DNA from 2 places in the Microbispora sp. NPDC088329 genome. Region 1 is predicted to be linked to the other one. Evidence: riboswitches for the same ligand, from Rfam matches in the RefSeq annotation. Region 1 holds a riboswitch; the other holds the start of a gene.
The links. Region 1 has a riboswitch for thiamine pyrophosphate ahead of AB0O28_RS02685 (cytosine permease). Riboswitches for the same ligand answer to the same signal wherever they lie in the genome.
Positions count from the first base shown of each region.

Region 2: another riboswitch for thiamine pyrophosphate. It lies ahead of thiO (glycine oxidase ThiO); the one in region 1 lies ahead of AB0O28_RS02685 (cytosine permease).

Region 1 is NZ_JBFBIP010000001.1:540,527-546,799, forward strand. Features, by position in the region: gene AB0O28_RS02680 (BTAD domain-containing putative transcriptional regulator) at 1-1,581, opposite strand, end outside; gene AB0O28_RS02685 (cytosine permease) at 1,734-3,074, opposite strand; TPP riboswitch at 3,065-3,181, opposite strand; gene AB0O28_RS02690 (rhodanese-like domain-containing protein) at 3,292-3,615, opposite strand; gene AB0O28_RS02695 (DNA-formamidopyrimidine glycosylase family protein) at 3,704-4,582, opposite strand; gene AB0O28_RS02700 (TenA family protein) at 4,605-5,210, opposite strand; gene AB0O28_RS02705 (GPP34 family phosphoprotein) at 5,254-5,904, shown strand; gene AB0O28_RS02710 (LCP family protein) at 6,059-6,273, opposite strand, start outside.
Region 2 is NZ_JBFBIP010000002.1:452,711-458,983, reverse strand. Features, by position in the region: gene pknB (Stk1 family PASTA domain-containing Ser/Thr kinase) at 66-2,141, opposite strand; gene AB0O28_RS06535 (thiazole synthase) at 2,350-3,120, opposite strand; gene thiS (sulfur carrier protein ThiS) at 3,117-3,317, opposite strand; gene thiO (glycine oxidase ThiO) at 3,314-4,450, opposite strand; TPP riboswitch at 4,439-4,549, opposite strand; gene AB0O28_RS06520 (FAD-dependent oxidoreductase) at 4,747-5,925, shown strand; gene AB0O28_RS06515 (Rv2175c family DNA-binding protein) at 5,969-6,273, shown strand, end outside.

The sequences.
Region 1 (6,273 bases):
CGCGCCCACGGTCACGGCGATGGCCCGGATGGCGGGGGTGTCGAGGCCCGTGAGCCGGATGCGAAGCAGGTTGTACGGGGCGAATATGCCGAGCACGTCGTCGAGCGGACCGGCCCGGGCCGTGTCCCTGAACGCGGTCACCAGCGTGAGCGGGACATGCTCCGCCGACTCGCCGACGAGCGCCGTCACATCGCGCAGCATTCCCAGGGTCGCCGGGTCGGCCCACTGGAGATCGTCCAAAATGATCACAACCGGCCGTTCCAGGGCGGCGGCGCAGAGCCAGTCGGCGACGGCCTGATGACGCCGCTGACGCGCCCCCTGTGCCGATCCCTGCGCCGATCCCTGCGCCGATCCCTGCGCCGATCCCTGCGCCGATCCCCGTGCAGATCCCTGCGGGACCTCCTCGTCGAGGAGCCCGGCCAGTGCCTCGGGGTCGGGAGCCGGACGGACGCGCTCCAGCGCCCTCAGGACCTGGATCCACGGCCGCAGTGGCAGGGCGTTTTCGAGATCGTGACAGCTACCCCAGAGGGTCAGGTGTCCCCTCTCCGCGCACCGGTCCCGGAACGCCTTCAGCAGCCATGTCTTGCCGATGCCCGGCTCCCCGGTCACCGCGATCGTGCTCACCCCGCCGCCGAGCATCGCCTCCATCTCCGCGAGCTGCCGGTCGCGCCCGTGCGGCGGGCGCGCCTTCCCGGAGGCCGGCCGGGCGGGGGTGGGTACGACGGGCTCGCCGGGGAGAGTGCGGGCCTGCGCGGTGAGAGACGGGGCAGAAGCGGACGGGGCAGGAGCGAGCAGGGTGGGGAGAGCCAGTGGGGTGAGAGACGGTGGGGTGAGAGACGGGGCCTGCCGGAGGATGTCCTGCTCCAACGCCCGCAGCTGCGGGCCCGGATCGAGCCCGAGCTGATCGGCGATGAGACTCCTGGCGCGCCGCAGTGTCGCCAGCGCGTCCGCCTGACGGCCGGTCCTGTAGTACGCCAGGGCCAGCAGCCACCACAGCCGTTCGCGTAGCGGATGCTCCCCGGTCTCGGCCTCCAGGTCCTGGATCACCGCCTCGGGCCGGCCCAGGTCGAGCTGTGCCCGTGCGCGGCGCTCGACGGCGACCAGACGCAGCTCGTGGAGGCGGTTCACCTCGGTGACGGCCCAGAGCTCGCCCGCGAAGTCGGCGTACGGCCGGCCGCGCCAGAGCCCCAGCGCATCGTCGAGCAGCGCGAGCGCCCGGGCGGGTGGCCTGCGTTCCGCGTAGGCGACGAGCCCGCCGAACCGCAGGGCGTCGACGTCCGAGGTGGCGAGCAGATAGCCCGGGCGTTTCGCGACGAGGAGCCGGGGAGGGGTGCGCGGCGCCCGCTGCGGTTCGATGACACGACGCAGGTTCGACACGTAGACGTGGATCGACTCGAGTGCGGTGGCCGGCGGCCTGCCGTGATAGAGGTCCTCGATCAACGTGTCCGTGGAGACGACCGCGCCGGCGGCGAGCACCAGCCGGGCCAGGACGGCCCGTTGCCGCGGGCCTCCGACGCCGACCGGCACCTCGCCGTCCCGCACTTCGAAAGGACCCAGAACCCCGAATTGCACTGCCCCCACGGCCTCTCTGACGGTGAAGGCCGGAGCGGGCCTTCCCTGAGCGGCAGTCTTGGGGCGTCGTCTTGCAACTCGCTTGCCTCTGGGTGAGAAGCCGACCCGAGAAACACGCCGGCCCCAGGGCGAGGCCGGCTGGGGTGAGAGGCCGGCCGGCTCTAACGGCGCGACCGCAGGCGGCGGGCCGGGACGGACAGCGCCGCGGTCACCAGCGCGGCGACGAGGAAGGCGGCGAGCGCGGCGTTCATCCAGGGCTGGTGGACGAACCCGAGAGCGAGGCGGACGTCGGTCCAGAACCCGTCCCACCAGCCGACGGTGGGGGTGGACGTCACGATCCAGTACGCCGCGAACCCGAGGATCCACGGCGCGACCATGAGCCAGCGGGAGGGGGCGTCCTCTGCCGTGTTCCACCGGGCGGCCCCGCCGAGCAGGAAGTAGTCGACCACGAGGACGGCGAACATCGGCACGAACACCGCCCCGATCACGCTCAGGAACGCGCCGTAGGAGTTCACGTCGGCGAACAGCGCGATCAGCGTGGTGAGCACGCCGATCACCACCGAGATCACCCGGCGGTCCCAGCGCGGGGCGAGGTTCTGGATCGACACCGTCGTCGAGTAGACGTTCGCGAACGACTGGTCGACCTCGCGCAGCACCAGGATGCCGAAGAACACGACGCCGAGAGGAGCGGCCACGAACGGGTCCCACACCTTGTCGCCGTCGTTGCCGACCAGGGCGAGCGCGGCGATGCCGAGGGCCAGGCAGGCGACCTGGGCGATCGTGTATCCCGCCACCACGCCGGTGAACGCCGCGCCGCTCGACCGCGAGTGCCTGGCGTAGTCGGCCGCCATCGGCACCCACGACACCGACAGCGCGATGACGTAGTCGACCGCGGGGGCGAAGGCGTCCCAGGAGCCGCCCCCCACGGACGGCCCCTGAGCGAACAGGGCGACCGACAGCCAGATCATCGCGATCACGACGCCCGCGGTGACGTAGCGGCGCAGCAGCCGCAGCGCGCCGAGCGGCCGGATCGTCAGCGCGATCGTCAGCGCGCCCGCCGTGACCGCCCACACGGCGTACGGCACCGCCGTGCCGAACAGCGCCTGCGCGCCGTTGGCGATCACCCACAGCTCGAAGGCGCCCCAGCCGAGCATCTGCACGATGTTCAGCACGGTCGGGATGTACGAGAGCCGGGCCCCGAACAGGCCGCGCAGCAGCACCATCGCGGGGCGGCCGGTCCGCGTGCCGGGGATCGCGGCCAGGCCGACCATCGCCGTCCCGACCAGGCTGCCGACGACGGCGGCCAGGACCGCGGCGGTGAACGTGAGCGGCTTCCCGCCCAGCGGGTCGAGCAGGAACAGCGCCCCGGAGAAGCCGAGAAGGCTCACCCCGAGGTTGGCCCAGAACGCCCCCTGATCGAGCAGGCCCAGATTTCTCGGGGCCTCCTCGTCCAGGGTGAGCGGAACCTCCGCGTGCGCGTCGTCGACGACGGCAGAAGTCATCACACGCTCCCTACGCCGGCATTATCCGGACAGGTTCATGCGGTCGGCGGCACGACTTCGATCCGCCCTCTCAGCCCGGTCACGCCCGAGCTCCCGCGGGTATTGATGATGTCTTTGCGATTATGGCACTACTTTGACCGTTCTCCTAAGCCTGCGCCGCCTGTTTCCGCGCCGGCCTGGTTCCCGCGCCGCCCGCTGCCCGCGCCGGCCTGGGTTCCTACGCGACGTAGGGCGCCGCGCCGGTCTCGCTCACCATCGGGCGTCCGACCGCGGCCCAGGACTGCATGCCGCCGTCCACGTTGACGGCGTCCCTGCCGATGTGGTTGAGCCACATCGCCGCGTGCGCCGACCGGCCGCCGACCCGGCAGACCACGTACACCCGCCGGTCGTGCGGCACCTCGTCCAGCCGCACCTGCAGCTCACCGAGCGGGATGTGAACGGCGCCGGGGGCGTGGCCGGCCACCCACTCCTCGTTTTCGCGGACGTCCAGCAGGTACGCGTCGTCGGGCAGGGCGTCAGGGGTGATTTCCGGCAATGTCATGCGCCCATTGTGGCGGCACGACACCCGTGCCCGGGCCCGGACCTGCAGCTGTGATCCTCGGTGGTCGCCGACGCTACTTCAGCGGCCGCTACTTCAGCAGGCGCGACAGCCGGCGGTCGGCCAGCGGCTTGCCACCGGTCTGGCAGGCCGGGCAGTACTGCAGCGACGAGTCGGCGAACGACACCTCCCTGATCGTGTCGCCGCACACCTCGCACGTCTCGCCCGCACGGCCGTGCACACGCAGGCCCGACTTCTTCTCCGACTTGAGGTCCTTGGCGGCCAGCCCCCTGGCCCGCCCGACCGCGTCCCGCAGCGTGCTCACGATCGCGTCGTGCAAATCGGCGATCTGGCCGTCGGTCAGCGTGCCGGCGACCTTGAAAGGGGACATCTTCGCGACATGCAGCACCTCGTCGGAGTAGGCGTTGCCGATGCCCGCGATCACCTTCTGGTCCCGCAGCAGGCCCTTGATCTGCGCGCGGCTGCCGCCCACGATCGTCTTGAGCAGGTCCGGGGTGAACTCCTCGGCGAGCGGGTCGGGCCCGAGGCCCGCGATGCCGGGGACCTCCCCGGCATCGCGCACCACGTAGACGGCCAGGCGTTTCTGCGTGCCGGCCTCGGTCAGCTCGAACCCGGGGGCGCGGCCGTCCTCGCCCGGCGACAGCCTCACCCGGACCGCGAGCGGGCCCTTGCCCGGCCGCACCGGCCGCGCGCCCGTGAGGTCGTCGCGCCAGCGCAGCCAGCCGCCCCGGGCCAGGTGGGTGACGAAGTGCAGGCCGTCGCAGTCGACGTCGAGGAACTTGCCTCGCCGCGCCACGCCGGTGACGAGCAGCCCTGCGAGCGCGGTGACGGGCGGGTTCACGGTCTTGAGCGCCTGGATGGCGGTCACGTCGACGCCGACGACGGCATGGCCGACGGCGTGCTCGCGGAGGAACTCGGCGAGCGCCTCGACCTCGGGCAGCTCCGGCATGCCTTCACACTAACCCGCGCGGTCAGGGGACGTCCCAGAACGCGAGCTCGTGCTCCATGCCCCGGACGAACAGCTCCCTGGCGCGCGCCGGGTCGGGAGCCGCCTCGTCGATCATCACGGCGATGCGCTCGGCGAGGGTGGCGAACCCGGGGTCGGCGTAGGTGTCCACCCACGCCTTGTACCGGGGCTCGGCGGGCGGGTCGGCGGCCAGGATCCGGCCGAGCGTCGAGTAGCCCCACATGCAGGGGTACAACGCGGCCAGGCCCTCCGCGTAGTCGGCCGCCGCCTCCAGCAGGAACGACGTGTACGCCGCGCAGGCCGGGCCCTTCACCGCGCCGTCGAGGTCGGCGCCGAACTCGGCCGACAGCGACCGGTGCAGGTCCAGCTCGTCGTGCCAGGTGGCGTACGCGAGGTCGACCAGGTCGCCGAGGTGGGCGTCCGGGGCCTGCCAGGCAAGCCGGCTGAACACCCGGACGTAGTCGAGCAGGTACAGATAGTCCTGCTCCAGCCACGACCGGAAGACCGGCTCGGGCAGGTCGCCCGCCGCGATGCCGCGTACGGTCGGGTGCGCGAGCTGGGCGTCCAGCATCGGCCGGCCGATGGCATGGAGGTCCGCAGAGATTCCCATAAGCGCCCATTCTGGCCCTGATCGGAGAGTTAGGCTCGTCTGCGTGACGCTGACGATCGCCGAGGAAGTGCTGCTGCTGGCCTACCGGGAAGACACCGGAAAGCCGGTCATCGGGTCGGTGGAGCTCGACTGCGCCCTGGGGGGTGCGCTGCTCGCGGAGCTCGCCGTACGCGGCCGGGTGGACCTCGACGGCGCGAAGGTCGTGCCCGTCGACCACACCCGGCTGGGCGAGGAGGAGCTGGACGCGACGCTCACCCGCATCGCGGAGGAGCCGCGCCCGCACAAGGCCGACTGGTGGGTGGGCAAGCTGCGCGCGGGCAGGCTGCGCAAGCGGCTGCTGACCCGCCTGGCCGCCCGGGGCGTGCTGAACGAGCAGCAGAGCAAGATCCTGGGCATCTTCCCCACCACGCGCTATCCCGAGCTCGACCCGAGCCCGGAGAAAGGCGTGCGGGAGCGTGTCCAGAGCGTGCTGGCCGGGGCCGAGCCGGACGAGCGTACGGCGGTCCTGATCGCGGTCATGCACGCGGCCAAGCTCGACCGAAAGGCGTTCCCTGACGCGCCGAAGGGCCGGATCAAGGAGATCGCCCAGGGCCAGTGGACGGGCGAGGCGGTCCGCAAGACGATCGCGTCCGTGCACGCCGCCGTGGCCGCGGCCACGGCCGCCGCGACGGTCGCCGCCACCGCCGGAAGCTGAGCGCTGCCCGCTCACCCCTGCCCGCTCGCCCCGCCCACCCCTGCCGCCCGTGCCGCGCGCGGAGCGCCCCGGACGAGCGGCCGTGTGAGCGGCCGGGACGGGTCGCATGGCCCGCACGGACCACCCGGAGGCTCCGGGAACGACCCCGCCGGGGCTACTTGGTGATGACGTCCTTGGGGACCTGCTTGTCGGCGGCGAGCGCCTCGAACAGGCGCAGCGCCTTCTGGGTGTCCCACTTGACCACCGCCTGCCCGCCGATCGTCGGCAGCGAGCCGATCGGCACGGCGGTGGCGATGGGGCCCTCACGCATGGCCAGGCCGACCGACAGCAGGTCGAACAGGCCGGAGCCGGGGTCGACGGACACCGAGT
Region 2 (6,273 bases), on a different contig from region 1:
CGTCGCGCGGGCGACGGGGCCGCAGGAGGCGCTTCCGCCGTGCCCCGGAACGGCCGGCCCGGGCGTCAGTGCCAGAGCGTGATGGTGGAGCCCGGGGGGTGCTGGCCGAGCGGGTTCTCACCGATCACGCGCTGGGTGCCCACGCCCGCCAGCTTGCGGACGTTGACCTTGAAGCCGGCCGCCTTCAGCTCGTTCACCGCGTCCTTCACGAACTTGAACCGCACGTCGGGCACGTTCACGACGGCGGGCGGGGGCTGGTTGGGGTCAACGGGATTGACCACCTCCCACGGCCAGTGGAAGCCCTGGTCCGGGCCGCGAGACACGGTCAGGTGCACGATCGCCCCCGACACCACCTCGGCGCCTCCTGTGGGGTCCTGCGCGATCACGGTGCCCGGCGGGGTGTCGTCGGCGGTCTCGTCGACCTGGACGTTGAAGCCCTTCTCGCGCAGGAACTTCTCCGCCTGGTCGCGCATCATCTGTGTGACGTCCGGCATCAGCAGTCCGGCGCTGACGACGAAGTTGACCGTGCTGCGCTTCTTGACGCGCTTGCCCACCGGCGGGTTGGTGCGGATGACCTGGTCGCGGGGGACGGTGTCGCTCGCGCTCTTGCTGACCCGCCCGGGGGTCAGCCCGGCCTCGGCGATCTTCGCCCGGGCGTCCGTCAGGCTGGCGCCCGTGACGTTCGGCACGGTGATCGTCTCCGGGCCGGCCGACGGGATGAGGGTGAGCACCGAGCCCTTGACCACCTCGGCGCCCAGCCCCGGCTCGGTGTCGAGGACGACGTCCTTCGGCACCTTGTCGTCGAACCGGGCCTCGCCGACCCGGACCTCGAAACCGGCCTGCTGCGCCACCTGCCTGGCGACCGTGACGGGCTTGTTCACCAGGTCGGGCACCTTCGTGTAGCGGCCCTGGGAGAACCACCAGCCGGTGAAGGCGACGCCCGCCAGCATGACGAGGGCCAGCACGGCGACGAGCCATACGGACCTGCCCCTGCGCCGCCGCCGTCTCCCCTCGGCGGCGCCGGTGAGCAGCTCCGACCGCGGCTGGATCATCGTCTGGCCGAGCGGCGACTCGGGTTCCGCGAGCGCGTGCTGCCCGCTGCCGAACGACCCGGTGCCGAACGACCCGCTGCCCAACGATCCGGTGCCCAACGATCCGGTGCCGAACGACGAGGACCCGCCGGGCGGCGGGAGGGTCTGGTGGGCGCCCGTCCGCACGCCGCTGTGGGCGCCGGTGCGGGCACCGCTGTCCTGGGTCCCGTGGGGGGCGGCGTGCGCGCCGGTGTGCCCGGTCTTCGGCAGCGTCCGGTGGATCTCGACGGCGGCGACGAGCATGGCGGTCGCGTCCGCCGGGCGCACGGCGGGGTCCTTGTCGGTGGCCGCGGCGACGAACGCGTCCATCTGCGGGGGCACGTCGGGCATGATCGAGGACGGCGCGGGGACGGTCTCGTGCACGTGCCGGTAGGCGATCGACATCGGCGTCTCGCCCGCGTACGGCTGCCGCCCGGTGAGCAGCTCGAACAGCATGATCCCGGCGGCGTACACGTCGCTGCGGGCGTCGGCCGTGCCGGTCGTGACCTGCTCGGGCGACATGTAGCCGATCGTGCCGATCATCATGCCGGTCTTGGTCTGGTTGGTCGCCTCGATCGCGCGGGCCAGGCCGAAGTCCACGACCTTCACCCGGCCGTCGTCGGCGAGCAGCACGTTCTCGGGCTTGACGTCCCGGTGGATGAGCCCGGCCTGGTGGGCCGCGCCGAGGGCGGCGAGCACGGGGATGACCATCTCCAGCGCCTCGCGCGCGGGCAGGCGCCCGCGCCCGCGCAGCACGTCGCGCAGGGTCCTGCCGGGGACGTACTCCATCGACAGGTAGACGTGTGCCCCGTCGGTGCCCTGGTCGAAGACCTGCACGATGTTGGGGTGCGAGAGGCTCGCCACCGACTTGGCCTCGCCGATGAACCGCCGCACGAACTGCGGGTCCTCGGCCAGTGAGCGGTGCATCACCTTGACGGCGACCGTGCGGTCGAGCCGGACGTCCAGAGCCAGGTATACGGAGGCCATGCCACCCCGGGCGATCCGGGACTCGACGCGGTAGCGCCCGTCGAGCAACTGCCCCACGAGCGGGTCGGTTAGCGTCGTGTCCACTCGCCAAAGTTTACGGGTGATTTGCCGCCTGGCGTGTTCCCGAATCCCAAACCGAGACCTATTCGGGCGCCGTCCCCGCCGTCCGAAAAGCCGTGCCGATTGCGAAAACCGGGCTTACCAGACCTGGATTCCGCCCCTTCCCGCCGCCCGGGGAACAGCCCGGAACGGTCCCGGGACGGGCGGGCGGGGAAGGAGCCGCGGCGGGGGTTCAGGACGGGCGGCCGGGGGAGGACGCCTCGGCGTAGCGCCGGCGCGGGATCCGCCCGGCGAGACGGGCCAGCCTCCCGGCCGTGACCGCCTGCCGCATGGCCGCGGCCATCAGGCCCGGCCGGTGCGCCCGGGTCACCGCGCTCGCCAATAGCACGGCGTCGCAGCCCAGCTCCATCGCCAGCGCGGCGTCGCTGGCCGTGCCGACGCCGGCGTCGAGGATCACCGGAACCGTGGCGGCCTCGACGATCAGCTCGATGCTGTGCGGGTTGCGGATGCCCAGCCCGGAGCCGATCGGGGCGCCCAGGGGCATCACGGCGGCGCACCCGGCGTCCTGGAGCCTGCGGGCCAGCGCCGGGTCGTCGCCGATGTACGGCAGCACCACGAAACCGTCGGCGACCAACCGCTCGGCGGCGTCGAAGGTCTCGATCGGGTCGGGCAGCAGGGTCCGCTCGTCGGCGATGACCTCCAGCTTGACCCAATCGGTCTCCAGCGCCTCGCGGGCCAGGCGGGCGGTCAGCACGGCCTCCCCGGCGGTGAAGCAGCCCGCCGTGTTCGGCAGCACCTTGATGCCGCGTGCGCGCAGCACGTCCAGCACCGAACCGCGCGACGCCGGGTCGAGCCTGCGCATCGCGACGGTCGTCAGCTCGGTGCCGGACTCCTCCAGCGCCTGGTCGAGCACCTCCAGTGACGGCGCGCCGCCGGTGCCCATGATGAGACGCGAGGTGAACTTCTCCCCGCCCAGCACGAAGACGTCGTCGGTCATGCTCATCCTCCCTGTACGGCGGTCAGCACCTCGACGCCGTCCCCGTCCGCCACATAAGTGGAGTCCCAGGCGCTCCGGCTCACCACCTCGCCGTTCACCGCGACCGCGACCCCTGACGTGAGGGACGTGAGGGTCCGTACGGCGTCGCCGACCGTGGCGCCGTCCGGCAGTTCGGCCGCGCCTCCGTTGATCGTGACTTTCACTCGCTGAATCTCCCTGGATCGCAGAACCCGGCGACGGAGGGCGCCTCGCCGCCGGTCAGGAACGCGGCGACGGCGTCGGCGGTGATCGGGGACAGCAGCACCCCGTTGCGCCCGTGCCCGGTCGCCGCGAACACGCCGGGCGGCCCCGCCGGGCCGATGAGCGGCAGGTTGTCGGGCGTGCCGGGGCGGAAGCCGACCGTCGTCTCGGTCAGTTCGAGCTCCGTGATGCCGGGCACCAGTTCGCGGGCGTCGCGCAGCAGCTCGTACACACCGCCGGCGGTGACCCGCGCGTCGTACCCCAGCTCCTGCGACGTGGCCCCCAAAGTGATCTCGCCGTCGCCCCGGGGGACCAGGTAGGCGGGGGAACCGTGCACCAGCCCCCGGACGCACCGGCTGAGGAACCCGCGAGGCCCGCGCAGCCGGAGGATCTCCCCCTTGATCGGGCGTACCGGCAGGCCGGGCAGCAGGGACGCCGACCACGATCCGGCCGCCACGACGACCTGGCCCGCGGCGACGGCGGTGCCGGACTCCAGCCGCACGGACGGGCCGCCCGTCCCGGAGGCGTCGATCCCGGCGACGCGCTCGGTGACCAGCGTTCCGCCCGCCTTCTCGAACGCCGTGAGCAGGGCGCGCACGACCCTGCGGGGGTTGACCCAGGCGTCGTCGCGGGCGAGCAGCCCGCCGCGTACGGAGGGGGCGAGCATGGGCTCGAAGGAGCGGCACTCGCGCCCGGTGAGCCGCTCGACCCGCAGGCCGAGCGTCCGCTCGAAGGCCGCGAGGTCGTCGAGGTAGGCCATGTCGTCCGCGCCGCGGGCGACCTCGAGCGTGCCCTCGGTGCGGTAGTCGAGGTCGGCGCCGGTCTCGTCCTCCAGTTCCGCGCGGAACGCCGGCCACGCCGCCAGCGAGGCGAGGCCGAGCCGCAGCAGCGGCTCCTCCGTGTAGGTCACCTCGCTGACGGGCGCGAGCATCCCGGCCGACGCGTACGTGGCGCCGCCTCCGGGCGCGGGGTCCACCACCGCCACAGACAGGCCCCGCCGTGCCGTGCGCCAGGCGGCGGCCAGGCCGGTCACGCCGCCACCCACGATCACGACGTCATAGCCGGACTGGGCATCGGATGGCGATGTGCGGGACACAGCGCTCCCTTCGCCGGCATTACCCGGATCAGGTCGGGGCGGTCGAGAGCCTCGCGCTCTCCTCTCAGCCCGGTCCGCCGGGCTCCCGCGCGTCTTACGCCCACCAGCGTAGTACGTCGCCCATAACGGCCGATCGCCGGACCGGCGGCCGCACGCGAACGTCCCGACCCGGGCGGTCCGGTGAGTACGTGGCGTTTCCTCACAAGGTGGGCCCCCACGGAAGTGCGCGTCAATTGCCCAACTCGTTATGGGGGGCCCGTTGGCCAGGGCCCCGGTTGACAATCTATGGTCAAGCTGTGGATCACGTCGTGGTGGTGGGTGCCGGCCTGGCCGGCGTGCGAAGCATCGAGGCGTTGAGGGCCCGTGGGTTCACCGGCCGCATCACGCTCATCGGCGAGGAACACCATCGCCCCTATGACCGGCCTCCGCTGTCGAAGGCGGTGCTGCTCGGAGGCACCGACTCGACCGTGGTCGACTCCGATCTCGACGCCCTCGACGTGCGGCTGTGCCTCGGCACGGCGGCCAAGGGCCTGCGTGACGGCGTGCTGGAGACGACCGAGGGCGAGCTGGACTACGACGGCCTGGTCATCGCCACCGGCGCCACGCCGATCCGCCTGCGCGGCGAGGGCGTCCAGCACGTGCTGCGCACGATCGACGACGCGCTGGCGCTGCGCGAGCGGCTGGTCCCCGGCGCCCGCGTGGCCGTCGTCGGGGCCGGCTGGATCGGCGCCGAGGTCGCCACGGCCGCGGCCAGGGCCGGTTGCCGGGTGACCGTCGTGGAGGCGGGGGAGAGCCCGCTCGCCGTGGCGCTCGGGCCCGCCGTCGGCAGCCACACGGCCTCCTGGTACGCGCGGGCGGGCGTCGAACTGCTTCTCGGCGCGATGGTCGGCACCGTGGACGCCGACGGCCTCACGCTCATGTCCGGCGCCCGGGTGCCGGCCGACGTGATCGTCACCGGCGTCGGCGTGCGCCCGGCCGTCGACTGGCTGAAGGGCTCGGCCGTCCGGCTCGACGACGGGGTGGCCGTCGACGAGCACCTGCGCACGTCGCTGCCCAACGTGGTGGCGGTGGGCGACTGCGCGAACTGGTGGTCGCGCAGGTTCCGCACCCGGCTGCGGGTCGAGCACTGGGACACCGCGCTCCAGGCTCCCGACACCGCCGTCGCCACCCTGCTGGGCGAGGAGGCGGTCTACGACCCCGTGCCGTACTTCTGGTCGGAGCAGTTCGGTCACATGGTGCAGTTCGCCGGTCATCGGGAGGCCGGTGACCGCGTGCTGCTGCGCGGCGACCCGCGTACGGACGCGAAGTGGGCGGTGTGCTGGCTGACGGCGGAGGACCGGCTCGCCGCGGTGCTCACCGTCGACCGGCCGCGCGACGTGGTGCAGGGCCGCCGGATCGTCGAGAGCGGTCGGCGGCTCGATCCCACGCGGGTGGCCGACCCGGCCGTGCCGCTCCGCGACTGCATTATGACGTAATCGAGGTGTTTCCTGGCAGCTCCGCTGTGGTAAAGGTGGATCCGTGACGCTTACTGTTGCGAAGATCGACCGGGAGACCGACCAGCTCGTAGGGGAGTGGCTCCCCCTCTCGGAGGCCGCCAAGAAGCTCGGGCTCAGCATCGGCCGCGCCAAGCAGCTCCTCAAGGACAAGAAGCTCGCCGGCGTACGGCGGGGCGGCGGAGAGCCGCAGATCCCCGCGGTGTTCGTCGCGGACGGCGAGGTGCTCAAGGGCCTGCCCGGCACGCTCACCGTGCTGTCGGACGCCGGATACGACGAGGTGGAGTCGATCCGGTGGTTGTTCACCCCGGACGACTCGCTGCCGGGGGC